3 regions of the Pseudoalteromonas sp. APC 3893 genome follow, and region 1 is predicted to be linked to each of the others. Evidence: predicted binding sites of a transcription regulator. Region 1 holds the regulator's gene; each other region holds the start of a gene.

Region 1 (10,833 bases):
TTGATGATAACGATATTACATTATTGCCCATGCACAGCCGTGCTCGCCTGGGTATTGGCTACTTACCACAAGAGTCGTCTATTTTCCGTAAGCTGACCGTTTACCAAAACCTCATGGCGATTTTAGAAACCCGTAAAGAACTAAACAAAACAGCCCGTGAAGAAGCTTTGGATAGCCTACTTGATGAATTTAGCATTCAACACATTCGTGATAGTCAAGGCATGGCATTGTCAGGTGGTGAACGCCGCCGTGTTGAAATTGCGCGTGCTTTAGCCGCAAATCCTAAATTTATTCTGTTAGATGAGCCTTTTGCTGGTGTTGATCCCATTTCAGTGTTAGATATAAAGAAGATTATCGAGCACCTTAAAAACCGTGGCATCGGTGTACTAATAACCGACCATAATGTAAGAGAAACCCTTGATGTTTGTGAAAAAGCCTACATAGTTTCTCATGGGGAGTTAATTGCGTCAGGAACTCCTGAGCATGTACTTGCCAACCAAACAGTTCGCGATGTATATCTGGGTGAGCAATTTAGGCTATAAAGCAACGCTCAGCTAACTATCTGCTAAACTAAATTATGACAACACAATAAAAGGATTGTTAGAGATAAATGAGGCAATCACTCCAGCTGCGCATGGGCCAGCAACTTACAATGACTCCACAACTGCAACAAGCAATTCGCTTATTGCAGTTAAGTACATTGGATCTCCAGCAAGAAATTCAAGAAGCACTCGACAGTAACCCACTGCTTGAAGTCGAAGAGCAAGAGTTTGGTGACGAAACGGCTGGCAAAAATGAACAAAAACAAGATACCGAAGACGTCACAGTAAGTGCTTCTGCCGATGAGACACCAAGCGAATACGAACAAGAAAGCAGTGAAGCACTTAATAAAGACACAGTAAGTGACGATATGGCTATGGATGTGACCTGGGATGAGTACATGAGCGCCGCTCCTGCCAGCTCATCAGGCCCGATGCCTGAAGATGAATCTATTTATCAAGGGGCTTCAACCGAAACCTTGCATGAATATATTATGTGGCAGTTACAGCTAACCCCATTTAGTCCGACCGACGAGGCGATTGCGATTGCCATTGTCGAAGCTATCGACGATTCAGGTATTTTAACCTTAAGCTGTGAAGACATTGCTGAAAGCCTAAATAAAGATAATAACGAAGAAGAAATTGAGCTTGATGAAGTTCAGGCGGTTCTAAAACGTATTCAGTTGTTTGACCCAATTGGTATTGGCGCACGTAGCTTGCAAGAATGTTTATGTATTCAACTAAATCAATTTGACCCCGCAACTCCTTGGATTAGCGAAACAAAAATGATTTTAACTGAACATATCGATTTATTAGCCAGCCGCGACTACCGAACTTTGATGAAAAAGACTAAGCTTAAGGAAGATGAGCTTAAAGAAGTGATGACACTCATCCACAGTCTAAACCCAAAGCCTGCGGATAGCATCGTACGTGAAGAATCTGAATACGTTATTCCAGATGTCTCAGTAAAGAAAATTAAAGGCCGTTGGATTGTTGAGTTAAATCCCGATAGCATGCCTAAAATTAGAGTAAACAGCCAATATGCGGCTATGTCTCGCTCGGTTAAATCGAGTAGCGACAGCCAGTTTATTCGTTCACACTTGCAAGAAGCAAAATGGTTTATAAAAAGTTTAGAAAGCCGTAATGACACATTACTCAAAGTAACCAACTGCATCGTTAAACAGCAGCAGGGATTTTTTGAACATGGTCCCGAAGCAATGCGCCCTATGGTATTAAACGATGTTGCTGAAATGGTCGAGATGCATGAATCAACCATCTCACGGGTTACCACGCAAAAGTACATGCACACCCCAAGAGGAATTTTTGAGTTAAAATATTTTTTCTCAAGTCATGTAAGCACTGAAAACGGTGGGGAATGTTCGTCTACAGCGATCCGTGCATTAATAAAAAAATTAATTAGCGCAGAAAACTCAGCGAAACCATTGAGTGATAGCAAAATTGCAGATATATTGGCAGAGCAAGGTATCAAAGTAGCTAGACGTACAATCGCAAAATATCGCGAGTCACTGGCTATTCCACCGTCAAATCAAAGAAAGAGCTTGATTTAAGGCGTAAAAAAACAAAGAAGGAAAATGCTTATGCAACTGAATTTAACTGGTCGTCACGTAGAAATTACCGATTCACTTAGAGACTATGTACACAATAAGTTTGCAAAGCTTGAAAGGCACTTTGATCATATAAACAACGTGCACGTCATTTTAGACGTAGAAAAGCTAAGCCAAAAAGCAGAAGCCACAATACACCTCAGTGGTGCTGATTTATTTGCTTCAACAGAACACCAAGACATGTACGCTGCGATTGACGCCCTAATAGATAAACTAGATCGTCAAGTTATCAAACACAAAGAGAAGCACGCTCGACACTAATATTATGAAACTAAGTTCACTTACTTGTAAGGACTGCAGTAAAGCTGCGGTCCTTTTTAATAGCAAAAAACGAATTTTAGAATTTATTAGCCAGTTGGCTCATGAACAACTCCCTCACCTTTCAGAACAAGAAATTCTTAACTCGTTACTTAATCGAGAGAAACTAGGAAGCACAGGTATTGGCCGTGGAATTGCTATTCCTCACGGTAGAATAACGGGTGTTGATACACCATTAGCACTGATACTAGTGAGTGAAACGCCCATTAATTTTGATGCGATTGATAATCGTCCTGTTGATATATTTGTGGCACTCGTCGTACCTGATGGTGAGAGTCAACTTCATTTAAAGACCTTGGCCACAATTGCTGATAAACTTAACGATAAAGATTTTTGTAAACAATTACGTAGCGCTAAATCAGACCACGACTTATACCAAGTTATTGTCGAGCAGTCATAAGAAAGTGAAGGAGTCATTACATGGAGTTAATTATCATCAGTGGGCGCTCGGGTTCTGGTAAATCTGTTGCCCTTCGCGTATTAGAAGATCTCGGTTATTATTGTGTTGATAATATTCCTGTGAACTTGCTGCCTTCACTCGTACGAAGCGTTTCTGATAACTATGATAAAACAGCAGTTAGTATTGATGTGCGCAATCTGCCAAAAGAACAAGAAGAGTTTAATGACATTCTTGAGTATTTACCTGGCTTTGCAAACCCAACTTTATTTTATTTAGACAGTGACGACCAAACGCTGATCAAACGCTTTTCTGAAACTCGCCGTTTGCACCCTTTATCGTTAGATTCTCTGCCCCTTGATTTGGCTATCAAACAAGAAAAAGTATTGCTTGATGTATTGATCACTCGTGCTGATTTTATTCTTGATACAACAGAGTTGAGCGTTCACCAATTAGCAGAATCAATTCGTGAGAAGATTTTAGGTAAAAAAGATAAAAAGTTAATTATCACTTTTGAATCTTTTGGTTTTAAGCACGGTATCCCTAAAGAAGCTGATTATGTATTTGATGCCCGATTTTTACCAAATCCACACTGGGAGCCAGAGCTAAAGCCACTTACAGGCCTAGATCAACCAGTCAAAGATTATTTAGCTAGCCATAGCATTGTGCAAAAATTTACATGGCAAATTCAAACTTTTGTACAAACCTGGCTACCTCATTTAGAGCGTAATAACCGCAGCTATCTAACTATTGCCATTGGTTGTACCGGCGGGCAACACCGCTCTGTCTACTTAGCGCAAACTATAGGTGAAAGTTTTGCAATGAGTCATAGCAATGTAAAAATTCGTCATCGTGAACAAGAATAATATCTGCTATAGGCTTTGATATGCATTTAGAAGACACTTTTTTAATCAAAAATAAATTAGGATTACATGCACGAGCTGCCAGCGTTTTAGCTCAGCTCGCGCTGAAGTTTGACGCGACTATTACCTTATATCAAGACGATAAACAAGCTGCTGGCGACAGCGTTTTAGCTTTAATGCTACTTGAAAGCAGCCAAGGTAAAGAAGTTAAAGTAGTCTGTGAAGGGCCAGATGCCGAGCCGGCATTAGCGGCAATAGGTGAGCTAATCGAGCAACGCTTTCACGAACATGAATAGCGCACTTTATTTAAAATTGCGTTAAACTAAATAACGATAGGAAAGCAAAAAACGCTAGCTTACTATCACCCTACCCAACCGAAAATTTGTTACCTAAGGACGCCAATGCCAGAAGCTTTTGAACAAGATTACCCACTACAGCAATTAAAACAAGTGACCAAGTCACTCAATAGTGGTCAATTTGTTCAAGTTAGGCGAATGTTGGCAAAAACAGCTCCTTGTGACACAGCACTATTACTCGAATCTTCCCCGCACAAGATCCGTAAACTACTCTGGCAATTAGTTGATCCTGATGTACAAGGTGATGTCTTAGAGGAGCTTTCTGAAGACGTACGATTAGGTATCATCGCGCAAATGGAGCCGAAGCATATAGCTGCGGCGACAGAAGACATGAGTCATGATGACTTAGGAGAGGTTTTAAGAAGCCTACCTGATACCGTCTACCAAGACGTAGTTGGGGCCATGGATAGCCAAGATAGAGAGCGTGCAACACAAGCACTTTCATATCAAGAACGCTCTGCTGGCGCTCTTATGAACACTGATACGGTGACTATTCGTCCTGACGTTACAATTGATGTGGTGCTTCGATATTTACGCCTACGCGGAGAGTTACCGGAAGGTACCGATGACTTATACGTTGTAGATAAACACAATTGTTTTCTCGGTGCTATGTCACTCACAACGCTTTTGACTAACCCGCCAGATAAAATCATTCGCGACTTAATGGATGAAGACTGCGAATCAATTTCAATCGCCATGGATGAAAGCGAAGTTGCCCAACTATTCGAGCGACACAATTGGATATCGGCACCCGTCGTTGATGATAATGACCATTTGCTTGGCCGTATCACGATCGATGACATTGTTGATGTAATCCGTGAAGACGCTGAACACAGCTTGTTAAGCTTAGCAGGTCTTGATGATGAGGAAGATACTTTCGCTCCCATATTAAAAAGTTCGAAGAAACGTTCTGTGTGGTTAGGTGTAAACTTATTAACAGCTCTTCTGGCCGCTATAGTAGCGAGTTTTTTCGAAAATACCTTGGCTATATTACCGATCCTTGCGGTACTAAACGGCATAGTGCCTTCAATGGGTGGCGTAGCAGGTAGCCAAACTTTAACTTTAGTGATCCGCGGTATTGCTGTAGGCCACATCAATCAAACAAACCAACGCTTTTTAATGTTAAAAGAGCTCGCAATTGGTGCAATTAATGGCATGGTATGGTCTATTTTAATCGCCGGTGTTGTAGCTATTTGGCAATGGGATTTTAAACTGGGTGGCGTTTTAGCGTTTGCTATGTTTATGAATTTGGTTGCTGCAGGTATTGCGGGTGCTAGTATTCCATTACTACTCAAAAAGATGAAAATTGATCCTGCGCTCGCGGGAAGTGTTGTATTAACAACAATCACAGATATTGTTGGCATATTCGCCTTTTTAGGTACTGCGACTTGGTTACTTATCTAGGCTCTTCGAAATTTAATAGAATCGTTTTTAGACGTGTTCATAAGTGCATGCTCTCAATTAGATAAGCATGCACTTATGATTTAATGGATACCATCCTAGCAATCTCCCTGTTTATTCTAAAACTACGACAACAATTTACTAAGTAATTTGTTCCTCCTTGCCACTTATCCATCGTGATACCTTCAATCCTTGTCACTTATCCATCGTGGTACATTCAATCCTTGTCACATCCACCGTGATACATTCAATCCTTGTCACCTATCCATTATGATACGTTCAATCCTTGTCACCTATCCATAATGATACATTCAATCCTTGTCACCTATCCATTATGATACGTTCAATCCTTGTCACCTATCCATAATGATACGTTCAATCCTTGTCACTTATCCATAGTGATACGTTCAATCCTTTGATCATGAATCCATAAATTGCTTCCACTGCTTAGCTGTCCATAACGCCATTGCACATTCAGCTTTTCTTTGCTGAGAGTCCTTTTGTACATGTTTCATAACTCCTCCTTGTAAGACTTGTATTGCAAAGACTTAGTTAACGTCTGGCGATTATATAAATCGCATGAATTAAACCTGGAATATACCCTAGTAATGTTAACAAAATATTAATCCAAAACTGTGCCCCTAGACCAACTTGTAAAAAAACACCAAGTGGTGGGATCAACACTGATAGTATAATTCGTATTAAATCCATTGTGATCGCTCCTTGCCAATTTGCTAAAATGCATAAGAAAGCCCAGCCTAGCTGGGCATTTCATAATAAGTGATTATTCAGCAACAACAGTTAATTCATCAACTACATCGCGAACATCTTCAGCATTTTTAGCAATTTTCATCGCTAGCTGTTTTTCAGCTTCTGACTCAACAGTACCTTTAAGTGTAACTACACCCTTATCAGTATCTACGTCGATATCTGTACCGCCAACTTCTGAGTTAAATAAGAAGCGTGTCGTGATCACCGTACTAATTTTTGCGTCTGTTAAATCGCTTTCAGTGTCATCAACATCAGATTTCATGCGTTTGTGGTCGGTATCAACATTTTTAACGACAGTCAGTTCGTTATCAACATCATTAACACCATCAAGGCTTAATACAAGCTCTTCAGCAAGCTCTTTGTCTAAGTCGCTTTCCACTTTACCTGTTAGCACAACCTTGCCATTTTTTACGTCAGTGTTAATGTCAAAGTTGTTAAGATTAGTGTTCATTAAAAGAACTGTTTCTGCCTTACCATCAATCCAAGCATCTTTACTTTCATTTTCCCAGCTGCTTGCTTGTGCACCCATAGCTGTTGTACCAAGAACTAAAGCCGCAATCATAGATTTGTTAAATGTTTTCATAATCTTTCTCCTTTTGATTAAAGACACTTAAGTTAATGCGAACATCAAGCCAACTTTTAAATAATTACAAATCAATCACTTAGAATGGCCTGGTATTTTATAGCTATATTCACCTGGTAATAATTTACAAACAATTCGGTAATTTGTTCTGCCTGTGTCAGATTTACCATTTAGTCGTTGTTTTTATTAATCTGTCGTTAATATTACTACTTAAAAATTGAGTGTGAAAAATAAGCAACTGAATTTTAAGAAGTTAATTATTGGCCTGAGCTTTGCTTTAGTTATCGTAGTTAAAAAATAATACAGCCATTACATAGGGATACCCGTCATGACAGTTAAAATAGAAGATCGCCCAATCGAACAAGTACGCGAACAAGTTATTGATCAATTAATCTATAACTACAGTCATGGGGTAATATCTGCAGAAGCATTCGAACGTCGCTTAGACCAAGCTATGGCCGCAACAGACAACTTAGTGTTAATGGAGCTAGTAAGTGATTTAGATTTAAAAGCTGATACTAGTTACCAAAATGAAAAACGTGCGCAGTTTAGCCCTTATTACAGTAATCAAAGCCAAGACGAAGCATTACACTTAAGAAGTATACTAGGCTCCAATGAGCGTAGTGGTCAGTGGGTCGTACCCAAAGAAATTCATATAACGAATCTATTGGGTTCAATAGAGTTGGATTTCACCGATGCAATTTTTCAGCACCAGCATATCACTTTGCATGTTAACTGTTTATTAGGTAGCGATGAGATATACGTACCAGAACATGTGAATGTAGTGTCTAAAATATTTAGTGTTGTTGGCAGTGTTGAAAACAAATCTGTATCACTGAACAAACTACATGGCCCGACTATTACTATAGAAGGCAAAGTGATACTCGGCTCAGTAGAGATAAAAGTAAAACGTACCATTAAAGAAAAGTTTGTCTCCTTTGCCAATAATTTGAAAGCCAGCTGGAAAGATATGAATAAATCTTAAAGCTCCCTCCTACATATAAATAACCGTAGGAACAGGCTTCAGCCGTGATGATATTTAGATTTGCGATATATGAAACCCATCGGCGCTAAAGCGCTCTCCTACGTATAAATAACCGTAGGAACAGCTTTAGTCGTGATTAATTGGATTTATATCATAAGTCATTATTACGCTCTTTAGGTATGTCACTGAGGTATTCAACAAACTCAACTTCAAAACCGGCAGGGTCAATAAAATACACATTTTTACGAAAAGGGTTTTCTGCGCCTGCTTTATCAATACTGTAGCCCGCAAGCTCTAAACGATTAATAACCGCTGCGATGTCATTTGTAACATATGCAAAGTGTGCCAAGCCGACCTGATGACCTGTTAAATCTCGGTTTTTTTGCTCTCCATTATCACTTAATGCTAAGTAGTGATAATCGTCGCCAAAATGCAGCCATTGTCGTGGTTTCCCATGCCAAGCACCTTTACCCTGACTTCTGATATACCAATGTGGAAATGCTGCTTTATAAAAGTGCAGCATTGCGTCAACGTCATCTACAACTAAATTCACGTGCTCTAAATACATAATAAAATTCCTTTATTTAAGTAGTTAAAGCTAGCTTAAAACCTAAAGTTAAGTTGAGGTAAAGTGTTTTTATAAATGAAAGGTATTAGGCTCTAGGACCCTAGAACCTAGTCATGTAGTTTATAGCCTTTAACTACCGGCTAGCTTCCCGCTACTTGCATTTCTTCAATCAGCACTGAGCCTGTTTGAATTCCGCCACGGCGCTCTATATCGCCACCTAAACCAACAATGGCTTTAAACATATCTTGCAGCTTGCCAGCTATAGTAATTTCACTTACAGGGTATTGAATTTCACCATTTTCAACCCAAAAACCAGCTGCACCGCGAGAGTAATCACCAGTTACAGTATTTACGCCTTGCCCCATCAGTTCGGTCACTAATAAACCTGTGCCCATGGTTTTTAGTAACTGTGCTAAATCTTGGTGAGTTTGCTCCACAAGCCAATTATGAATACCACCAGCATGACCTGTCGGTGTCATATTCATTTTTCGAGCTGCGTAGCTGGCTAATAGATAAGTTTGTAATTCACCGCCTTGAATAATTTCACGGTCAATGGTTTTCACCCCTTCACTATCAAAAGGTGTCGATGCGAGCCCTTTTAAAAGGTGAGGACGCTCAGAGATATTAACAATATCACTAAATACTTGCGTACCTAGGCTGTCCATTAAAAAGCTCGATTTACGATATAAAGCACCGCCACCAATTGCAGATACTAAATGGCCAAATAATGAATTAGCAATATCAGCACGAAAGATAACTGGCACTTTCATCGTGCCCAGCTTTTGGCTATTTAATTTAGCTAACGTTTCAGTTGCAGCCTCAAGTCCAACTGCTGCGGCATCTTTCAAACCACTTTGTTCGCGAGACACGGTATACGCTGAATCACGCTGCATTTGCTCGCCATCTTTACCAATAACCATAGTACTGATGCTATGTCGCGTGCGCGGGTAACCAGCAATTAAACCGTGGCTGTTACCATATACGCGCAGGCCTTGGTGAGATGAAAAACTCGCCCCGTCTGAATTAACAATTCGCTCATCGGCATTAAGCGCAGCTTGCTCTGCACTATGACAAAGCTCAATACCCTGCTCAGGACTCACATCCCAAGGGTGATATAAATCGAGATCGAGCGGTGCAAACTCTAATAGTTCCTTATCTGCCACCCCGTTGTGCGGATCATCTGACGTAAACTTGGCAATATCGATGGCTTTTTCAACTACAGTGCGCAAAGTTTTCGGATTTAGGTCTGCTGTAGAGGCTGAGCCTTTATGATTGCCGACATAAACACTGATGCCTAAACCGCCATCTTGATTAAATTCAATGGTTTCAACTTCGCCCATACGAGTGCTAACAGATAAACCTGAGGTGCTCGACATGGCCGCTTCAACACCTGTTGCACCCAGTTTTTTTGCGTGTTCTAACACTTCTGCTACGGCGTCTTTTACTTGAGAAATTTGTGTATAAATAGGATCTTGCTGTTGGCTTTTCATGTTCATAGGTCCTGCGCGGCTATCACTTTTAATATAGTTTAAATGCTAACACACCCCGTGCATTGCATCAGCTAATATTAATCATTAAAAGAATCAAGTATAATGATTCCAGTTAACGATCTTATATGAGCACCCCATGGCGAAGAAAAAAGGCAACCCTGCTGAAATTGAAGAAGAAATTATTTACGTATCGAAAAGTGAGCTTAAGCGTGATGCGCAAGAGTTTCATCAGTTAGGTTCTGATATTGCTAAAATGGGCAAAAAGCAACGTGAGCGCTTACCTCTAAATGATGATCTAAAAGAAGCAATGGTTGTTGCTGATAAGATAAGCAATAAAAGTGACGCTTACCGTCGTCACCTAAATTACATCGCTAAAACGCTACGTACCGTTGAAAATATCGATGAGATCAAAGCTATCATCGATATTATGCTCAATAAAAATAATCAAGCCGAAGTAATGATCAAAAAAGTTGAGCAGTTACGCAGCGACCTGATTGAGCAGGGTGATGATCTAATCAATGAAACGATTGAGCAATACCCAGCACTTGAGCGCCAAAAAATGCGTCAACTAGTAAGAAACGCGGCAAAAGAAGTAAAAGCTGAAAAGCCAGCTCGAAGCTATAAAGAGCTATTTCAGTACTTAAAAGACACCATGATGTAATTTCTGTTAGCAGGTTTAAGTTATTAAACTTTAACCTGCTTACAAATTTTATAACCCTAAGCTACCACGAATGGTTTGCATCTGCTGCTGTAAGCGTTGATGTATATCTTCTACCAAATGACTTGATTCACTGACTTGCCCTTTCATGTTCTGCATCGACTCACTAAAATTTTCTAGTAATGCATTTTGCTGTTTAGCTAACTCCATTGCTTCAAACGCCACTTTATTTGCATCTTGAGCATTACTGGCAACTCCTTCAGAGTTACGCTTAAGATC
Region 2 (10,833 bases), on a different contig from region 1:
ACTACCTAAGTCTGAGCCATTACCACGCGCAGAGCTTGCGAAGTTTAAGCCAATTGCAGATACGTTCTTAGCGCAATTAGAGCGCAACAGAGAGCTACAGTTAGCGCTTAAGTAAGAGTTGTCAGCGGTCAGCGGTCAGCGGTCAGCGGTCAGCGGTCAGCGGTCAGCGGTCAGCGGTCAGCGGTCAGAAAATATAAAACCGTTGCTATGCAAATAGCAACGGTTTTTTCTTGATAGGGTATTTTCGTTGGGTTTCGGGGTGCTCAACCACAACCTACGCAGCCCATTTTAACACCGAGCAGCTTAAAACTGACGGCTACCGCACCAACATATAAATCAACTGCACAACCAATGAAATCATGACTAATGGCCAAATATATTTCGCATATTTAGTTGCCCCCTCTAAGCCCATTTTTGATTGGTACTTTTCAAGTAGTGGCACCAGAATAACAAGAGCGACAAACAAAGAGATTAAAATCACAAAGATATTCATACTACTGCCTTTTAAGTTCAGGTGCTAAATTAAGGTAATTAGTAAGACGAAATTCGAGTATACCTAAAAAGCAGGCAAAAAAAAAAGCGCAGTATAAACTGCGCCAGTCGGTTGGAAGTAAAAGTTTACTTCAGCAGTGCTCAAAATTAAGAGCACTGGTGTTGTATTTTAACCTACAAGTGCTAACAAAATACCCGCAGCAACGGCACTACCAAGTACACCTGCTACGTTTGGCCCCATTGCATGCATCAACAAGAAGTTATGTGGGTTATTCTCAAGACCAACTTTATTAACGACTCGAGCAGCCATTGGTACTGCAGAAACACCTGCCGCGCCAACTAAAGGGTTGATCGGTGACTTGGAAAACTTATTCAAACCTTTCGCCATAAATACACCCGATGCTGTACCTATAGAGAACGCCAGTGCACCTAGCGCTAAAATACCCAGCGTTTCGACAGTTAAGAATTTGTCTGCGGCTAATTTAGACCCTACAGCTAAACCTAAAAAAATCGTTGTGATATTGATAATCTCATTTTGTGCACTGTTACTTAATCGATCAACCACACCTGATTCACGCATTAAGTTACCTAAACAAAACATACCTACTAGCGGTGTTGCCGCAGGTAAAAACAACATAGTTAAGCCCAATACCATTAGAGGAAAAATAATTTTTTCCTTCTTAGACACTGTACGTAATTGTGGCATTTGAATTTTGCGTTCTTCAGGCGTTGTAAGTACGCGCATAATTGGCGGCTGAATAATTGGTACTAAAGCCATATACGAATAAGCAGCCACTGCAATTGCACCTAATAAATCAGGCGCTAATTTTGATGCTAAGAAGATAGCCGTTGGGCCATCAGCACCACCAATAATAGCGATAGCTGATGCATCTTGTAATGAGAACTCAAAGCCTGGTACATAGTTAAGTAAAATCGCCCCAAATAATGTAGCAAAAATACCAAATTGAGCCGCAGCACCAAGCAACATCATTCTCGGGTTTGCAATTAAGGCACTAAAGTCTGTCAGTGCCCCTACTCCCATAAAGATCAGTAACGGAAACACACCAGTATCAATACCAATATGATAAACGTAATATAATAAGCCACCAGGGTCTGATAAGCCCGCTACTGGAATATTTGTTAAGATTGCACCAAAGCCTATTGGTAATAGTAATAGTGGCTCAAAGTTTCGTGCAATTGCGAGGTACAACAATAGGCACCCTACTGCAATCATGATTAACGCAGGAAAAGTGAAATTTGCTATACCCGTTGCTTGCCAGAGGTTTAATAACGCGTCCATCCTCTATACTCCTAAGCCATTGCAATCATTGCTTCGCCTGTGGCAACAGAGTCACCTTCAGCAACTAAAAGTTCAGCAATAGTTCCACTGTGAGTAGCGCGAATTTCTGTTTCCATCTTCATCGCTTCCATAATCATCACAACATCACCTGCGTTAACTGTTTGACCCGCTTTCACTTTAATCTTGAAGATGTTACCTGCAAGCGGAGCATTCAAAGTTTCGCCCGATGCTACCGACGCAGACTGCGGAATTAACTCACTGTCTTTGAGTGTTACCTCTTTTAGTTCACCGCCTTGTGCAACGACAACATCATATACTTTACCATCAACTTTTACGCTGTACTGCTCAGCTTTAACTGTGTTGTTATTAGATTTATTGCTTGAAGAAGGTTTGTCTTGCTTAGCTGACTCAGCACTTGGCACCGCTTCAAACGCATCTGGGTTGTTGCGGTTTTTCAGAAATTTCAAACCAATTTGTGGGAATAATGCATATGTTAATACATCATCAATTTGCTCATCAGCAAGGTCTAAACCTTGTTCTTGTGCTTCTTTTAGTAGTTCAGCTTGCAATGTTTCAAGTTCTGGTTGCAGTACATCAGCAGGGCGACAAGTAATTGCCTCACTACCATCAAGTACACGTTCCTGTAATTCTTTATTCATTGGCGCTGGTGTTGAACCATATTCGCCTTTAAGTACACCTGCAGTCTCTTTTGTGATGGTTTTATAACGTTCACCGGTCAATACATTCAATACTGCTTGAGTACCAACAATTTGTGAAGTTGGTGTAACTAATGGTAAGAAACCTAAATCTTCACGTACGCGTGGGATCTCAAGTAGAACCTGATCCAGTTTATCTGCTGCGCCTTGCTCTTTTAGCTGGTTTTCCATATTAGTTAACATGCCACCTGGCACTTGAGCTAACAAGATACGGCCATCTACACCTTTTAAGCTCCCCTCAAATGCCGCATACTTTTTGCGCACATCACGGAAGTAAGCCGCGATTTCTTCTAACTGATTTAAATCAAGATCGGTATCACGCTCAGTACCTTCGACAATTGATACTATTGTTTCCGTCGCGCTGTGACCGTAGGTCATACTCATTGATGAAATAGCGGTATCAAGCATATCAATACCAGCATCTATGGCTTTTTGATAAGTTGCTGTACTCAAACCTGTTGTTGCATGACATTGCATAGCGATAGGAATAGAAACGGTTTCTTTTAGCCCTTTAATCAATTCCTCACAATCATAAGGCTTAAGCAAACCTGCCATATCCTTAATACAAATTGAGTGACAGCCTAAATCTTCTAACTGCTTGGCTAAAGTAAGCCACATATCAAGTGTGTGCACTGGGCTGACAGTATATGAAATCGTGCCTTGTGCATGAGCTCCCACTTTCACAGCGGCTTTAATTGCAGTTTCAAGATTTCGCACATCATTCATCGCATCAAAAATACGAAATACATCAACACCATTTTTGTGGGCACGTTCAACAAATTTTTCTACAACGTCATCAGCATAATGACGGTAACCTAAAAGGTTTTGCCCACGAAGTAGCATTTGTTGCTTCGTGTTTGGCATTGCTTTTTTAAGCGCACGGATGCGTTCCCACGGATCTTCACCTAAGTAACGAATACATGAGTCAAACGTTGCCCCACCCCAAGATTCAATAGACCAATAACCCGCATTATCAAGTTTTTCAGCAATTGGTAGCATATCGTCTAAACGCATACGTGTTGCTAATAAAGATTGATGCGCGTCTCTGAGTACTAGCTCAGTTAATTTTAATTTAGCCATGAGTCACCCCTTATGATTTTTGTTTATTTTTGTACTGAGCGATTGCAGCACTGATAGCAGCAACATGTGCACTTGGCACACCTTGGGCTTTAATAGATGGTGTACGAGCAGCCTCAACCACAGGTTCTTCAAAGCGGCTCATTATTTTAGACATAAAGATAATTGCTGAAATTAACAGCGATAAGAATACGAAAACGCCCACCATTCCAGTGACCATTAAATTTGCTGCTGTCGCAAGTAGTTGTCCTATGTCCATGCTGCTCCCCCTTGATTACTAAACTTATAGTTTTAATTTACCAACCTAAAACAGGTAAAAAATCACTTTATATAAATAATTATGCACCAATCATAACAAAGAAATAGACCAAGTCCAACACTTTGTAAATTGGTAAAACCAATTAATATTAAGCTAACATATCCACATTAAAGTTAACACCGTACATTTTGCTATTATTTTCTGAGATATAGACAATATAAATAATGAATATAGTTAAAAGTTATAACTATCCTGCATACTGTTGATTAAAAAATCATGATAGCAGTTTGAATCTGCACTAAATTTAAGAGGAAATGCCTCACCATGTTAAATTGGTCTTACCAAGGAAGGCATTTAATAACACGTTATTTTTTATTTTAAGAATAAGTTACACGTAATAAAGTAAATATTACTTACAGTGCGCTTGTCTTTCTTTGTAATAACCCTATTAGACATTGATTTTAAAGTACTTTTATTTATGGCACATAACTGGCATTAACCATATCGAACAAATTTACAAACCAAGGAGACAACAATGTTACGCTGGACAATTACATTTTTAGTTATTGCACTTATTGCTGCAGTGTTAGGTTTTGGTGGTATCGCAGGTGCCGCAGCAGGAATTGCCAAAATTATATTTTTTATCTTTTTAGTATTATTAGTTATTTCACTCGTTTCAGGTGCGCTTAGAGGCAAAACCCCTTAACAGGAAATTAATTTAAACACTAATACATACATTACTTACAAGGAATTACATTATGAAATCAACAACAGTCAAAACAGCCGTTATCGCACTTTTCGCAAGTTTTTTTATCATGGGTTGTGAAGACAATCATGCAGAAGAAGCTGGTGAGCGCATTGATGAAGCAGTAACAGACGTACAAAATGGTGTTGAAGACGCCTGTGAAGAAGTTAAAGAAGGCGTAAATGCTGAAGAAACTAACTGTTAATCCATAATTAATAGTAAACAAAAAACGACTCACCTGAGTTGTTTTTTGTTTACTTTAAACGATCTGTCACCTATCCCCCCCTCAAAAAATACCTCTAAATATCAAACTTACACACTACTAATTTTACTGAAAAACTGGAGCAAATATTTTTTTCTAAAAATTTATTATTTGTATGTCCTAAATTTGCAACTATCTTTAAATAGCTAATTAAAGGTATCGTTAGCGTACCTTCAGTTGTTTTTAGCCTAATTATTATAAATATTTGGGAGATTACAATGTTAAAAAATAAAGTGTCACTCGGTGTAAAATCAGCCTTCAGCGCAGGATTTATATCAACTGCATTAATTTATACCCCCCTCACGATAGCCGAAGAAGAAACAACGATAGAAAAAGATGTAGAAGTTATTTCAGTTACAGGTAGCCGAATACGTCAACCTGGAGCTGTATCCGCCAGCCCAATAATATCAATTGGAGAAAAAGAGCTTGGATTCCAACAAGAGCCTGAGGTAGAACAAATTTTAAGAAGCCTTCCTGCAACAGTTCCTGGAGATGGCAGTAATGTAAATAATGGTTCCGGAGGAGCAGCAACTATAAACCTAAGGGGTCTGGGCGCACAACGTTCATTAGTACTAATGAACGGCCGTCGTATGATCCCATACAATTATAATGGTGCAGTTGATAGCTCAACAATCCCGAGCGCTTTGATTGAACGTATTGATATTGTCACTGGTGGTGCATCAGCAGTATATGGCTCCGATGCAATTGCTGGGGCAGTAAACATTGTTCTGAAAGACGACTTTCAAGGGGTGGTTTTTGACGCAAAACATTCTGAAACAGGTGATGGTGATGGTGATAAGGATAGTTTCAGTTTAACTCTAGGCTCAAATTTAGCTGATGATAAAGGTAATGTTGTACTTTCTCTTGGCTGGATGAAACGAGATCAAATATTATTAGGTGATCGTCCTCTCGGTCTTTTAGGTATTGAAACTGCGAGCGGTGCAAACTATGAGCAATTTCTAAATAGCGAACCACCAATTCCTGCTCCAGAGGAATGTAGCGGCCCTAACTCTGTTGAAAGCGGTGGTTCTACTACGGCATTTCCGACTCGCTTTGCTATCGTTGGAGCTGGCCAAACTGGCGCAGGGCAATTTAGAAACGATGGTACTTTAGAGTCTGATACTTGTAGTGTGTTTAACTTTAATCCCTACAATTTTTATCAAACCCCCTCTGAACGCTACTCAGCAACGGCTCTAGGTAATTACTATATTACTGATGATCATCAAGTATATTCTTCAGTGAATTTTACAAATACGAGTGTAGATACCCAAGTCGCTCCCTCTGGTACATTTGGCTCAAGCTTTAATTTACCTCTAGCAAACCCATTTATTGGTGAGCAAGCACTACAGTTTATGCTTGATGGTGCAGCACAAGCACTCGGTGAAGGCAGCTTAGATTCCAGCAACTGGCAAGATGTAAATGGAAACGGAATTGTTGATGAAGCTGATTATCTAACTGTTCAATTAAGACGACGTACATTAGAGCTTGGAGCTCGTACAGAGCGCTTTGATAGTACTCAGTTTCAAATTGTAACTGGTGTTAAAGGCTATTTTTTAGATGATTGGGAATACGATGCGAGCTATCAATATGGTGAATCAAACCGGACAACCGTTCGCGGTGGCTATACCAATCTAACTAATATTCAAAATGCTTTAGATACTACAGATGGAGAAACATGTAAAAATGGTGACTCAAGCTGTGTACCTATAGATCTTTTTGGTGGCTTTGGAACTATTACTGAAGAAATGGCGGGATACGCTCAAGCTATTGCTTTACAACAACAAAAATACAGCCAAGAAATTTTTACTGCCAGCGTAAACGGCAGTCTTGATTTTATTGAAATACCAGGTGCTGGAGCACCTTTAGCTGTTAGCTTCGGTTATGAAAAACGCACCGAAAAAGGCCTTTTTGAACCAGATGAGTGTTTAAAACTAGCCCCTGCAAGCTGTCAAGGTGGCGCCGGTGGTAATCAATTACCAATTTCAGGTGGTTTTTCTGTTGATGAGCTATTCATGGAAGGTTATCTACCGGTATTAGATGGATTACCTGGTGCTGAAACTCTTGACGTAGAGTTTGGTTTTCGTTGGGCTGACTACGATACCGTTGGTAGTAATGAAACTTGGAAGTTAGGCTTTAACTGGCGTCCGGTAAGCGACATTTTAGTTCGAGTTATGCAACAACAAGCAACTCGAGCACCTAATGTAGGGGAGATTGCTTCTCCTGTTGTAACAGGTTTAGATAACGCACAGAGCGATCCTTGTTCAATAGCTAATGCTGGTAATATTGATGAAAACTTAAAACAATTATGTATGTCAACAGGAATGACAGAAGCACAGGTTGGTAATGTGCAAGATGTTATATCTGGACAAGTACAAGTTATTAGCGGTAGCGATCCACTAAACCCTCCTGGAGCCGAAGAAGCTGATACTTTTACGGCTGGTATTGTTTGGACACCTGAATTAAACAGCTTAGAAAACTTTACTATCACTTTAGATTATTACGATATAGACATTAATAATATTATTGGCAACTTTTCAGCTCAGGAGATTCTTGATGCGTGTTATGTTTTAGGAGACGCTGATGAATGTGCAAAAATTAATAGAATTGGTGGTGATTTAACAATTGCAGGTGCAGGTATTGAGCAATTTACAACTAACTTGAAAAACCAACGAGCTGAAGGTCTTGAGTTTGGGTTTAATTTTGCTGTTTTAATTGATCAGATGGGAGAGTTACAATTTTCAGGTAATATTAATAAGTATCTTACTCAAGAATCTCAAAGCTCAGACACTGCCCGCATAATTGATTGTAAAGGCTACTTTAGTACCAGTTGTGATCCTGTTTCAGAACTTCGCTGGGTTCAAAGAACAAGCTGGGTGTGGGAAGATCTAACGCTATCGCTTCAGTGGCGTCATATTGATGGTGTTGATGTTGAGCCAATTGAAGCACCAAACGTATACGAAGAGTTCCAAAGTATAGAAAGCTATGATTACTTTGATTTATTTGCTAGTTATTACGCAACAGAAAATATAGTTGTTAACTTTGGTATCGATAATATATTTGAAAAAGAACCACCGGTAGTGGGGGGTGAGGCTGGTGATACTAGCTCTAACTCTGGTAACACATTCCCAAGTAATTATGATGTGCTTGGTCGTAAATTTAAAATGGGTATAAAAATCCAGTTTTAATGATTCCTGGTAGTAGGTAGTAACTTGCACCGCAATTTGCGGTGCTTTTTTATTTTTATCTACGCTCTTGCTTCAAGCATTAAACGTTTCATATCACGTACGGCTTTATCAAGGCCATCAATAGCAGCACGAGCGATTATGGCATGACCAATGTTAAGCTCGTAAATGTCCTTCATCGCAGCGATTGGTTTGACGTTATGATAATGCAGGCCATGCCCTGCGTTTACCGTTAGTCCTAAGCCCGCAGCATACTCTACACCTTGGCGAATATGTTCAAGTTCTTTTTGCATATCTGTGTCATTTTCTGCATCAGCATAAGCACCCGTGTGTATTTCTACATAAGGGGCATTACATGCTTTCGCTGCATCTAGCTGCGCTTTATCTGCATCAATAAATAATGATACTTTGATGCCCGCGTCAGTTAGCTTAGCAGTGGCAGCTTTAATTTTGCCTAGATTACCAACAACATCTAAACCACCTTCAGTAGTGAGCTCTTCACGTTTTTCTGGTACTAGGCATACATATTCAGGTTTTACATCTAATGCAATATCCAGCATTTCATCAGTGACTGCAATTTCTAAGTTCATACGGGTTTGAATTGTCTTTGCCATCACATAAACGTCGCGGTCTTGAATATGACGACGATCTTCACGCAAGTGAATTGTAATGCCATCAGCGCCAGCATGTTCAGCTACACTTGCTGCATGAGCGGGATCCGGGTAGTTTGTGCCGCGTGCTTGGCGTAAAGTTGCAATATGATCAACGTTGATACCTAACAGAATGTCTTTCATTTTTTACCTATATAAATTATTTAATAAAAAGCTCGCGGCTTTTTAATGGTTTTTTACCAAGCAATGGCTTCATTAAATGACGGCTTAATTGCTTCGCCATATATAGCACATCAGGTGCACTAAAGTCATGATCTGCAATTGCATTTAATTGAGCTCCCGTAAACCCATCCCCTTTTAGATCCTGAACTACAAAACCGTATTCGGCAAAGTAACTATACGTGTACGACGCATCAATTGGATCGCCCGCCGCATCGAAAGTAAAATCAACACCATAGCCCAGCAATTCTAGTAACTGAAACTCATAAGAGCGCAACACGGCTTGTAAGTTTGGATGTTGGTTTAGTTGCGTAAGGTGAGTTTTATATAACTGATAAGCATGATCAATTGGCTCATTAATTGGCACAATGCGGTTAGTGAGTTCATTTAAATAAAAGCCACAGTAAAGCTGATCACCTACAAGTGGTGATTGCGTACCATGTAATTCAAAGCGTTGGATATATTTTAAATCATGCCTACCAGTGTAGTTTACTAGTAAGGTTTGGAAGGGTTGTAACTGTGCTTTATGCTTTGTTGCTTGTCGGCCATTGATGCGGGCTAACATTCGCAATTGGCCAACACCTTCTACTAGCATATCAAGCATTACTTGTGAGTCGCTATAAGGACGTCGGTGTAATAAATATGCTGTGTAGAAGTCGCTATCCATAGGTCAATTTAGGCAGAAGTTAATCTTCACCATAGCCTAAACTGCGCAAGGCTCGTTCATCATCAGCCCAACCCGATTTTACTTTTACCCAAAGCTCTAAAAATACTTTGTTATCAAGCATTTCTTCAAGATCTTTGCGTGCTTCACGGCCAATAACTTTTAGCTTTTCGCCTTTGTTACCTATAACCATCCGTTTTTGTGTTTCACGCTCAACCAAAATCAAGCCATTGATATGCCAAACACCATTGTCTTGCCACTTAAACTGCTCTATTTCAACAGTCACTGAGTAAGGTAGCTCCTCACCCATAAAGCGCATCAGCTTTTCACGAATAACTTCAGCTGCCATAAAGCGCATAGAACGGTCTGTAACATAGTCATCAGGAAAGTAAAATTCACACGGTGGAAGGCGTTTCGTTACTTCATCTTTGATCAAGTTAATATTTTTACCCTGTGTCGCTGACACTGGCATAATACCTACAAAATCAAACTTATCGCCCAACCACTTCATATGTGGAAGTACTAAGTCACGATCTTTAACCTGGTCAATTTTATTAATGACTAATAATACTGGTTTGCCACTTTGGCTCACTTTATTAAGAACCATCTCATCATCAGCATTCCAATGAGTGCCTTCAACCACAAAAATTATTAGCTCAACATCGCCAATCGAACTTGAAGCTGCACGGTTCATTAAACGGTTAATGGCGCGCTTTTCCTCAACGTGCAATCCAGGTGTATCTACATAAACAGCTTGATGCTGACCTTCTGTATGAATACCCATAATACGGTGACGTGTTGTTTGCGGCTTACGCGAAGTAATACTTACCTTTTGCTCAATGATCTCATTAAGTAAGGTTGATTTACCAACGTTCGGACGACCAACAATGGCTATCATGCCACAAAAAGTATCAAGCTCACCTTCATGTGGTTGGATCAATGTATCAAGATTCATTTTTGAGTATCTTCAATGCTTTTTCAGCGGCTTTTTGCTCGGCTTTACGACGTGAGCTACCTACTGAGATAATGCTATCCATACCTTCAACAATACATTCAACCGTGAATGTTTGATTATGTGCTTGGCCTTTAGTATCCACTACAGTATACCCTGGCAGTGATAGTTTACGGGCTTGTAGGTACTCTTGTAGTAAGGTCTTAGGATCTTTTTGATTAAGACCCGGAGAAATCGCATCAAGACGCGCTTCATACCATTGTAAAATTAGCTCACCACATACATCGATACCGGAGTCTAAAAATACAGCACCAATAATCGCTTCTACGGCATCGGCCAATGTAGACTCGCGTC
Region 3 (10,833 bases), on a different contig from region 1:
TTATTAGCAGCAACAAATAGCTTATCAGAAGCAAGTTTTGTTGCGCCATATAAGTTAATCGGGTTGGCTGCTTTATCAGTAGAAAGCGCTATTACTTTTTCAACATTATTATCTAAGGCGGCATCAATTACATTCTCAGCCCCGTTAATATTTGTTTTAATACATTCCATAGGGTTATATTCTGCAGCAGGCACTTGCTTAAGAGCTGCCGCATGAATCACATAATTTACCCCTCGCATAGCGCGAAGTAGCCTATCTTTATCGCGAACATCGCCTATAAAATAGCGCATACATGGTTGATCAAAGTCCTGTTGCATTTCAAATTGCTTTAATTCATCACGAGAGAATATAATGATTTTTTTAGGATTGTATCGTTCAAGCAATGTCTTTACGTACTTTTTGCCGAATGACCCGGTACCACCGGTGATTAAAATTGTTTTGTTGTCGAACATAATGTTATCCAAGTTATTTATCATTGGCGTAGCTATTTATTTAAGTGCAGTACGCATTGTGAGAATTTTGACACATTTCTCAATACTTTACATAGTAACAGAGTAAGTTAGCAAGTGTGATGCCAAGTTAATTTAGTTTAAACATGGTACAAAGTATAAAATTTGGCAAATTAAGCTATAATTTAACCAAATAGAGTGTCGGAGCTTGCTATGAAAATTGATAACTCAAACCTGCTTATAAACCAAACGCAGCAAACTAGTAATAAGCTTGCTGAGCAATTTGCTACAGGTAAAAAAGTTAATTCTGCGGCGGATGATGCTGCGGCTTTGCAAATTATAGACCGTTTAACCTCGCAACAAGATGGTTATGGCCAAGCTGTACGAAATGCTTATGATGGTATTTCATATTCACAAACGGCGGAGTCAAACCTGTCGAGTGTCAATGATGCTGTGTCGCGTATTCGCGAGCTCTCAATTCAAGCGGGTAATGGTGCCCTTACAGATAATGATAGGGCTGCACTGCAAGAAGAAGTATCGCAATTGCAAACGCAGATATCAGAAACATTCGAAAATGCCACATTCGGTAGTAAACCTTTATTTGATGGTCAATCTGTGTCGTTTCAAGTAGGGCCTGATGGCAATACCACGCAAACAACCACACCCTGGGACGGTAGCTTTGCATCAGGAATCTCAACCATTGATATCTCTACACAAGCGGGGGCACAAGCTGCTATTGATATCAGTGACCAAGCAGCAGACGAAATTAACCGCCAACGTGCAGAGTTAGGGGCTTTTCAAAATACCTTAGCGAGTACTATTAAGGGGCTGGGGACGCAGCAAGAAAATATTGCAGCAAGCCAAAGTCGTATTCAAGATACTGATTATGCTCAGGCTATATCTCAACAGATATCTAATGATATTTTGTCTCAAGCATCCATTGCACTTCGTGGGCAAGCGAATCAATCTGCAGAGTCAATACTAGGTTTATTATAGACTTTGTGTTTTATAAGTAATTCATAAGTATTACTTATAGTTAACTCGTGGCAGTTTTTTGGCAATGATGTCAAAAAACTGTCGCTTAGTGCTTGCATCCCTCTCAAACTCGCTTACAATTTAATTACTAATAGCTTGTTGTAACTGTGGTTCGCTGACTAATGATCTTGATTCTAGATAATAATAATAATCGTGCGATTGGTTTACATGCTTCACTGACATTTATTGGTGAAGCTGTTTTAAGCCTTGACGAGCAAAATTTCGAACAAGAGTGCAATAACTATCAAAAACAAGAATGCATGGTTATCTTGGGAGCGTTACAAGAGTTTGATCATGAAAGCTTAATTAAGCGCTATCCTGCAGTTCCTTTTTTATTGATTGGCGAGACCTTAAAACCACTACTGAGCATTGCTAATGTAGTGGGTTTGATTTCTGAGCCATTTAACCACGACGTTACTACTCAACTTTTGCATGATTGTCAGCAATATCAACGCATGTTGCCAAGCGATCACAAACACCAGAAGCCACATAAGTCGTTTGACGGGTTAGTTGGTGAAACAGAAGCAGTTAAAGATGTCCGTTTTTTAATTGAGCAAGTAGCTAAAACTGACGCAAACGTACTTATATTAGGTGAATCCGGTACGGGTAAAGAAGTGGTTGCTCGCAATGTACATTTATTATCTAAACGTAATTCAGGGCCATTTGTACCAGTAAACTGCGGTGCAATCCCCGGTGAGTTATTAGAAAGTGAATTGTTTGGGCATGAAAAAGGTGCTTTTACAGGAGCTATTTCAGCCCGTAAAGGTCGTTTCGAACTTGCTCAAGGTGGTACGCTGTTTTTAGATGAAATCGGCGATATGCCCCTGCAAATGCAGGTAAAACTTTTACGCGTGTTACAAGAGCGCAGCTACGAACGTGTTGGTGGAACGAAAGCGATACAAGCTGATGTGCGTATTATTGCGGCGACTCACCGAAACCTTGAAGATATGATTGAGCAAGGTTCATTTCGTGAAGATTTATATTATCGTTTAAATGTCTTTCCTATCGAAAACCCATCTCTTTCACAGCGGGCTGATGACATACCGCTTTTACTAAAAGAATTAATGCGCCGTGTAAATGAGCAAAGTGGTACCACAGCTAAATTTACTGAGCGTGCCATTGAAAGCCTTAAAGAACACGCATGGCCGGGTAATATTCGTGAGCTTGCAAATCTAGTCGAGCGCATGGTGATTATGTTTCCTGAGAAGGTCGTTGATGTGCCAGATCTTCCTGCAAAGTATCGTTATATTGAAGTTGATGCCTACGAGCCTCAATACCCTGAAGAGCTGATGGAACGTGACGCGTTTAATGATATTTTTAGTACGGGCTTTAGTGATTACGATGAAGAGCCTGAGATTGAAGTAGCTTTGTCTGATTCGGGGCTATTACCTGATGAAGGTATTGAATTAAAAGACTACTTAGCTGAGCTTGAAATAAGCCTTATTACTCAAGCACTAGAGCGTTATGATTACGTGGTTGCTCGCGCCGCTGAGATACTAGGGGTAAGACGTACAACCCTTGTTGAAAAAATGAAAAAATATAACCTATCACGAGATTAATTCGTGATAGGTTAAAACGAGCCTTTAAACTTTCACCTAGTACCTAGTACCTAGTACCTAACACTTAGCCCTTAATATTTTTCAATAATCTCAGCTTTTCTAAAACAATCATTACTGTGATCGTTTACCATACCGGATGCCTGCATGTGCGCGTAAACTGTAGTTGGGCCTAAAAACTTAAAGCCGCGTTTTTTTAAATCCTTAGCGAAAGCCGTTGATGCTTCAGTAATGGCGGGGTAGTCACTTAATTCATTTAAATTACTGACTTGTGGCTGGTTGTCGACAAACTGCCATTGGTAATTACTAAAACTGCCAAACTCTTGTTGAATTTCTAAAAAACGCTTTGCATTGTTGATTGTTGCACTGATTTTTAGCCGGTTACGCACAATACTCTCATCGAGCATTAAGCGCTCTATATCAGCTTCACTAAATGAGGCTACGGTTTTAACATCAAAATTTGCAAACGCGCGGCGATAGCCATCACGCTTTTTTAATATTGTGTACCAACTAAGCCCCGCTTGGGCTGATTCGAGCGTTATAAACTCAAATAACTTTTGGTCGTCATACAAAGGCACTCCCCATTCTTCATCGTGGTAGGTTACATAATCTTGTTTTGAAGTATCAAGCCATGGGCAACGACACTGTACATTTTTAGCCATAGTGTGTTTTCCTTGTGTCAGTTTATTGTCGCGTTAATTTAAAGCTAAGCTTATGAATTTTAGTTAATATAATTTTGGTATAGATCGTGCATTTACCACCATAGAGAACCTTTATGAGAGTTTACTATGGCACTTGCAAACGTGTTGAAACCACAATTTATCACAGCTAATCAATATAACCCATGCCTGCAACAAGAAGAGTACGTGGGAGAGCTTAGCGAGCTTCGTCAACAAGCGAGTTGGTTAAGTCATTTGGTTGATACCATGCCTGCTGGCGTTATTGTGTTAGATGGTCGTGGCATGATTGCTAAAGCTAATCAAATTGCCATTGATATGCTAGGTGAACCGCTCGAAGGCGAGAAATGGTTTAGTATAATCCAGCGCTCTTTTCGTCCTCAACAAGATGATGGCCATGAAGTTTCATTAAAAGATGGTCGGTTAATCAAGTTAGATATTACGGCATTGGCACCAGAGCCTGGCCAGCTAATACTAATGACTGATTTAACCGAAACACGGCGCTTACAAACGCGTGTGGCTCACATGCAGCGCTTGAGTGCGTTAGGTAAAATGGTGGCGTCATTAGCACATCAAGTTCGCACACCGTTATCTGCAGCTATGTTATACGCAGCTAATTTGGGCTCTAAACGTTTACCTGAAACTTCTCGTGGTAATTTTCATACTAAGCTCATGTCGCGCTTGAAAGATCTTGAAACACAAGTGAATGACATGCTGCTGTTTGCAAAAAGCGGTGACCAACAAGTTGTCGAGCAAGTGTCTATGCAGCAACTTCTTAGCGAAGTAAAAGCAGGTGCTGATGCCATGGTTGCACTTAATAATAGTGATCTTGAGGTTAATTTACCGGAGCCTGATATTGCCATTATGGGTAATAAAACGGCCTTAGCCAGTGCGATTCAAAATTTAATTCATAACAGCATTCAAGTAATTGGCTCAGGTGCCTTAGTGCGTGTAAATGCAGTTCGAGACAGCCATTTAGACGACCATGTGCGTATTAGTGTATGCGATAACGGGCCTGGGGTTGATATGAGTCAAGCTGAAAAACTTTTTGAACCTTTCTTTACTACTAAAAGTCAGGGGACAGGCCTTGGCTTAGCTGTTGTTAGCTCCGTAGCGAGTGCTCATCAAGGCAGAGTTGAAGTTACCAATAATACTGAGGGCGGAGCATGTTTTAGCATATTACTGCCTATTTGTACTGATTCTAAACCGGTGGAGGCATTATGAGTAATAACACTATTTTAGTTGTTGAGGATGACGCAGGTCTTCGTGAAGCACTGATTGACACATTAGAAATGTCGGGTATTGCATGTGTTGCAGCCGACAGTGCTGAGCAAGCAATGTTGCTACTAAAAAAAGACAGTTTTTCGCTAGTGGTCAGTGATGTTCAAATGGGCGCGATGAGCGGGCTCGATTTATTGCGCAGCATTAATTTAAACTACCCAGATTTACCTGTACTCATGATGACAGCATACGCCACTATCGATGATGCAGTTGAAGCCATGCGCTTGGGGGCTATTGATTACATGGCAAAACCATTTGCGCCTGAAGTGCTATTAAATATGGTGAGTCGTTACTTGCCAGAGCCAGAAAAAGAAACTGACGGTCCCATTGTTGCAGACCCATCAAGTATTCAGTTATTAGAGCTTGCCAGTAAAGTGGCAAAATCTGATGCCAGCGTTATGGTGTTAGGCCCAAGTGGCTCTGGTAAAGAGGTGTTAGCTCGTTATATTCACGATAAGTCAGAGCGCTCGAATGAACCATTTGTGGCAATTAACTGTGCTGCCATACCTGAAAATATGCTCGAAGCCACTTTATTCGGTTATGAAAAAGGCGCGTTTACCGGGGCTATTCAGGCTTGTCCTGGTAAGTTCGAGCAAGCCCAAGGCGGTACTATATTACTGGATGAAATCACCGAAATGGACTTAAGCCTTCAAGCAAAGCTGCTACGTGTATTGCAAGAGCGTGAAGTAGAACGTTTAGGTGGGCGTAAAACAATTAAGCTTGATGTGCGAGTACTTGCAACTAGTAATAGAGATTTAAAAGAGGCAGTAAGTGAGCATAAGTTTAGAGAAGATTTATATTACAGACTCAATGTATTTCCGTTAATGTGGCGACCATTATGTGAGCGCCCTGGTGACATTATAGTGTTAGCAAAGCATTTAATTGAACGTCATTTAACTAAAAGTAAAGAATCACTCGCGCAGCTTAGTGAAAAAGCACAGCAAAAATTACTCTCTCATGCATGGCCGGGCAATGTACGTGAGCTCGATAATGTGATTCAGCGGGCGTTGATCTTACGCCAAGGTGAAGTCATCGATGAAAGTGCTATTTTCATTGAGAATTTAACTGTCACCCCGTTTGTTGGTAAACCAGCTACAACGAATGAGGTTTACTATGATGCCGTTGCACCAGCGATTGCTGCAAAAACTGAGTCGATAGAGCCTGTGGGGGAGTTACCAAGCTTAGACTCTGGTACTTATAAAGATGAACTCAAAGACAAAGAGCATCGTATTATTTTGGAAACCCTTACCCGTTGCCAAGGTAAGCGTAAAGACGTAGCCGAAACTCTTGGCATAAGTCCTCGAACACTACGTTATAAATTAGCACAAATGCGCGACTTAGGAATTGCATTACCAGCCTAACCCCTCAATGGGCTCCATTATATAGTAACGCTCAGCACTGCTGGGCGTTGCTATGTCAAAACTCTGACATTGAAAATAAACGCTAACTTATTGAATTTTATTATTTTGTTTTATGGCACGTTTTGTGCTTGTTAAGTTGTTAGTAAAGTGCAACGTCAGAGATAATTATGAAAATTCAAAATAGCGCGTTATTCCAAGAAATGCAGTCTATGGCTCTAGAAGCAGGCCGTAGTAACACCAGCAATGTAATTCCAACGCAAACACAACCCACTTCATCTGCACAATTTGGTGACTTATTAACGAATGCACTCGATACAGTTAATAATCATCAGCAAGAAGCAAAACAAAAAGTAACGGCTTTAGAAATGGGCGATCGCAGTGTATCTCTTGCTGAAGTGATGATTGCATCACAAAAGTCATCGGTTGCTTTTGAGGCGACAGTGCAAGTTCGTAATAAGCTTGTTGAGTCTTATAAAGAAATCATGAACATGCCTGTTTAATTAGGTAGTGGAGAATTATTGTGGCGCAATCTAATCAATCAACAGACCTTGCATTAGCTGGCGGCGGTATCGACCAAGCTGATAATGACGATCAACAAGAGCAAAAGTCAGGCTACTTAAGCGCATTAAATGGTGTTGATGTATTGCGCCAAGTGACTTTGATCATCGCCCTTGCTATTTGCTTAGCTATCGCAATTTTTGTGATTATTTGGGCTCGTCAGCCAGATATGCGTCCGCTGGGTAAAATGCCGACAGAAGAGTTAATTCAAACCCTGGATTTTTTAGATGCGCAAAAGATTGAATATGAGCTGGATGGCAATGTCATTTCAGTTGCAGAGGGTGAATATCAGAATATTAAACTGCTTATGACCCGTGAAGGGTTAGATCAAGCGCCGAGTTCTGGCACTGATATTATAATGCAAGACATGGGTTTTGGTGTGAGTCAACGCTTAGAGCGTGAGCGCTTAAAGCATGGTCGTGAACAGCAGTTAGCGCGTACTATTGAAGAATTAAAAAACGTCACCCGTGCTAAGGTATTACTCGCCATTCCAAAAGAAAATGTGTTTGCTCGTCGTGAAAAAGAACCTTCTGCTACAGTGGTTTTAACACTCAAGCGCGGCAGAATGCTTGATAGTGAAGAAGTTGACTCAATTGTTGATATTATTGCCTCCGCGGTGCAGGGCCTATCACCAGCACGAGTCACAGTGACTGACCAAAATGGCCGTTTACTTAATTCAGGTTCGCAAAGCTCATTAGCGGCACGTTCGCGTAAAGAATACGATATTGAACGTAAACGTGAGCAAGAGTATCTACAAAAAATTGACAGCATCTTAATGCCTGTAGTTGGTATGGGCAATTATACTGCGCAAGTTGATTTAAGCATGGACTTTAGTGCAGTTGAAGAAACACAAAAGCGTTATAACCCAGATTTACCTGCAGTACGTAGCGAAACAACCTTTGAAGAAAATAACATTGGTGGACTTGCGGTAGGTATCCCAGGTGCATTGACAAACCAACCACCAGTCAATTCGGATATCCCTGAAATTGCGGGGCAAGGAGGAGCGGGTACAGGTACATCTCCGAGCAGAAGTCATAAAGAAGCGACCCGTAACTATGAGCTAGATACTACAATTTCACATAAGCGTCAGCAAACAGGTGTTATTCGCCGTATCAGTGTGTCAGTTGCGGTGGATTACTTGCCCACTGTGGGTGAAAACGGTGAAACCACTATGGTACCGCGCTCAGTTGAAGCACTGTCAAATATCCGTCGTTTATTACAAGGTGGGGTTGGCTTTGATTTACAGCGTGGTGATGCATTAGAAGTCGTTACGGTTCCTTTTGTTCGTGAGCAATTAGACGTGTTAGAAGAAGTACCACTTTGGGAGCAAAGCTGGTTCATGAAGGTTGTTCGTTTAGTACTCGGCGCATTAGTTATTATCGTATTGATTATGGCTGTGGTTAAACCTATGCTGAAACGTTTAATTTACCCTGACGACACACTTGAAGAATATGATGATGATGCACTAAGCTCAGGTGTTGATATTGGCGATAACACGCTAGATATGCTAAATAAAGATTTTGATTCTGCTTCGGTTGGCTTCTCAAGTGATGGTACACTGCAATTACCAGACTTACATGGCGACGAAGACTTACTTAAAGCTGTTCGTGCCCTTGTAGCAAATGAACCAGAACTATCCTCACAGGTTGTGAAAGCGTGGTTAAGCGAAGATGACTGATCAAGATTTAGAACAAAAACAACTACCCGCTGCATTTGATGTTGATAAACTAGATGGTGTAGACAAAGCGGCAATCTTACTGTTGAGCTTATCGGAAGAAGATGCAGCGCAAATACTTAAGCACTTAGAGCCGAAGCAAGTGCAAAAAGTAGGTATGGCAATGGCGGCAATAGATGATTTGTCGCAGGCTAAAATAAGTGCTGTACATAATTTATTTATTGAGCAAATACAAAGCTTTAGTACTATTGGCTTCCAATCTGAAGACTTTATAAAAAAAGCACTTACTGCTGCATTAGGTGAAGACAAAGCCGCCAGCTTAATTGATCAAATAGTTATGGGATCAGGCGCGAAAGGCTTGGATTCATTAAAGTGGATGGACTCAAAACAAGTAGCCAATATTATTCGTAACGAGCATCCGCAAATTCAAACCATTGTTTTATCATATTTGGAACCAGAGCAATCTGCTGAAATCTTAGCGCAATTCCCAGAAAAAGTGCGCTTAGATTTAACCATGCGTATTGCTAACCTTGAAGAAGTTCAACCTGCAGCACTGCAAGAACTTAACGAGATCATGGAAAAACAATTTGCAGGTCAAGCGGGTGCACAAGCTGCGAAAATGGGCGGCCTGAAAGCTGCTGCTGATATAATGAACTACCTAGATACCAATGTTGAAGGTCAACTCATGGACTCTATCCGTGAGCATGACGAAGAAATGTCACAACAAATTCAAGATTTAATGTTTGTATTTGAAAACTTAATGGATGTCGAAGATAGAGGCATACAAGCTATCTTACGTGAAGTACAACAAGATGTACTGATGAAAGCGATTAAAGGTACGGACGAAGCATTAAAAGATAAAATATTGGGTAATATGTCAAAACGTGCTGCCGACATGCTTGCGGATGACTTGGAGGCGATGGCACCGGTGCGGATTAGTGAAGTAGAAGCTGCACAAAAAGAAATACTATCAACAGCTCGCCGTTTAGCTGATTCAGGTGAAATTATGCTTGGTGGCGGCGGTGGCGAGGAGTTCTTGTAAACCATGAATAAACCTCGCTCAACTCAAGGTCGGCCATTGCATGCAAATGAGGCGGTTGATGAGTTATTAGAAAACTGGCCTATCCCAGATGTAACTCAAGATACACGCAAATACGATGGTCGTTCAACGGCATTTGGTACGCCACTCGCAGAGCTTTACAAAAAAGAAGTTAAAGAACCGATTGAAGAGCCTGAAGCAGAAGAAGAGTTACCTAATTTAACGATGGCTGAACTGGAGCGTATTCGCCAAGATGCGTATGAAGAAGGTTTAAAGCAAGGCCATGAACAAGGTTATATTGATGGCTTTGAAAAAGGTGTATCAGAAGGCAAAGAAGCAGGCTACAAAGAAGGTGTTGAACTGGGTAAAACTCAAGGCCATGAAGAGGTTAAGCCATTAATTGAAGAGCAGTTAACGGGCTTAAAAACACTGCTTGATAGCTTAACAGCCCCCCTTGATAAAGTTGACGAAGATGCGGAAAAGCAATTAATTCAACTGGCGGTGATGCTGGCTGAAGCATTAATTTATCAAGAAGTTAAAACCTCGCCGAATGTGCTCTTACATAGCTTAAAACACGCTATTGATGCGCTCGGAGAGCAACAACAAAGTGTGCGTATTCACCTAAACCCTGACGATATCGAATTAGTTAAAAGCAGTTATGGTGAACAAGCACTATCGCAAAGTAATTGGCAACTTGTGCCAGAGCCAACCTTAGAGCGTGGTGGTTGCCAAGTTAAAACCCCTCAATCATCCATTGATATGACGATGAAAACACGCGTCAAAGAAACGTTGGATAGTTTTTTGCATAGTAGTGGTATCTAACTCAATAATTGGTTTGCAATGAGTTCTCAACTTCGGCCATTAAGCGAACGCTTACAAGACTACCAAAAACATATTCACAGCCCAGCACCGGCTGTCGCGGGCATTCTTACACGCGTTGTAGGCCTTACTTTGGAAGCTAAGGGGCTTAGAGCCCCTGTAGGCAGCCAATGTAAAATCGAAACCATGCATGGCTTTGTTGATGCTGAAATAGTTGGTTTTAACGACCAAACCCTCTACTTAATGCCCAATGATCATATATCAGGTGTGTTGCCAGGTGCACGGGTTATACCGCAAGTAAATGAAACTGGCTTGCCGGTTGGTATGTGTTTACTTGGCCGGGTTGTAGATGGTTTAGGGCGCCCATTGGATGGTTTAGGGCC

Evidence for each region. Region 1 encodes sigma-54, which starts transcription at its own class of promoters, with help from an activator protein. Its sites were predicted from a motif close to GTTGGCACGNNNNTNGNNT; they were not measured.
Region 2: QMA12_RS00395 (DUF1328 family protein) is a predicted target of sigma-54. The motif match lies at 4,322-4,340, and genes of this name have one in related genera.
Region 3: fliE (flagellar hook-basal body complex protein FliE) is a predicted target of sigma-54. The motif match lies at 6,471-6,489, and genes of this name have one in related genera.

Annotation. Positions count from the first base shown of each region.
Region 1 covers NZ_JASDCD010000011.1:126,709-137,541, reverse strand. The annotation lists gene lptB (LPS export ABC transporter ATP-binding protein) at 1-542, shown strand, start outside; gene QMA12_RS13670 (RNA polymerase factor sigma-54) at 611-2,107, shown strand; gene hpf (ribosome hibernation promoting factor) at 2,138-2,425, shown strand; gene ptsN (PTS IIA-like nitrogen regulatory protein PtsN) at 2,430-2,882, shown strand; gene rapZ (RNase adapter RapZ) at 2,903-3,745, shown strand; gene QMA12_RS13650 (HPr family phosphocarrier protein) at 3,766-4,038, shown strand; gene mgtE (magnesium transporter) at 4,144-5,502, shown strand; gene QMA12_RS13640 (YqaE/Pmp3 family membrane protein) at 6,052-6,210, opposite strand; gene QMA12_RS13635 (BON domain-containing protein) at 6,284-6,853, opposite strand; gene QMA12_RS13630 (LiaF domain-containing protein) at 7,182-7,838, shown strand; gene QMA12_RS13625 (VOC family protein) at 7,990-8,406, opposite strand; gene pmbA (metalloprotease PmbA) at 8,547-9,896, opposite strand; gene yjgA (ribosome biogenesis factor YjgA) at 10,033-10,557, shown strand; gene QMA12_RS13610 (methyl-accepting chemotaxis protein) at 10,606-10,833, opposite strand, start outside.
Region 2 covers NZ_JASDCD010000001.1:76,929-87,761, reverse strand. The annotation lists gene QMA12_RS00420 (peptidoglycan DD-metalloendopeptidase family protein) at 1-115, shown strand, start outside; gene QMA12_RS00415 (hypothetical protein) at 317-493, opposite strand; gene QMA12_RS00410 (sodium ion-translocating decarboxylase subunit beta) at 662-1,792, opposite strand; gene oadA (sodium-extruding oxaloacetate decarboxylase subunit alpha) at 1,804-3,588, opposite strand; gene QMA12_RS00400 (OadG family transporter subunit) at 3,599-3,844, opposite strand; gene QMA12_RS00395 (DUF1328 family protein) at 4,380-4,550, shown strand; gene QMA12_RS00390 (hypothetical protein) at 4,603-4,794, shown strand; gene QMA12_RS00385 (TonB-dependent receptor) at 5,070-8,036, shown strand; gene pdxJ (pyridoxine 5'-phosphate synthase) at 8,096-8,827, opposite strand; gene recO (DNA repair protein RecO) at 8,844-9,530, opposite strand; gene era (GTPase Era) at 9,550-10,482, opposite strand; gene rnc (ribonuclease III) at 10,472-10,833, opposite strand, start outside.
Region 3 covers NZ_JASDCD010000003.1:243,291-254,123, reverse strand. The annotation lists gene pseB (UDP-N-acetylglucosamine 4,6-dehydratase (inverting)) at 1-452, opposite strand, end outside; gene QMA12_RS07205 (flagellin) at 663-1,445, shown strand; gene QMA12_RS07200 (sigma-54-dependent Fis family transcriptional regulator) at 1,607-3,043, shown strand; gene QMA12_RS07195 (DNA-3-methyladenine glycosylase I) at 3,115-3,702, opposite strand; gene QMA12_RS07190 (ATP-binding protein) at 3,829-4,941, shown strand; gene QMA12_RS07185 (sigma-54 dependent transcriptional regulator) at 4,938-6,359, shown strand; gene fliE (flagellar hook-basal body complex protein FliE) at 6,527-6,859, shown strand; gene fliF (flagellar basal-body MS-ring/collar protein FliF) at 6,880-8,595, shown strand; gene fliG (flagellar motor switch protein FliG) at 8,588-9,634, shown strand; gene fliH (flagellar assembly protein FliH) at 9,638-10,453, shown strand; gene fliI (flagellar protein export ATPase FliI) at 10,472-10,833, shown strand, end outside.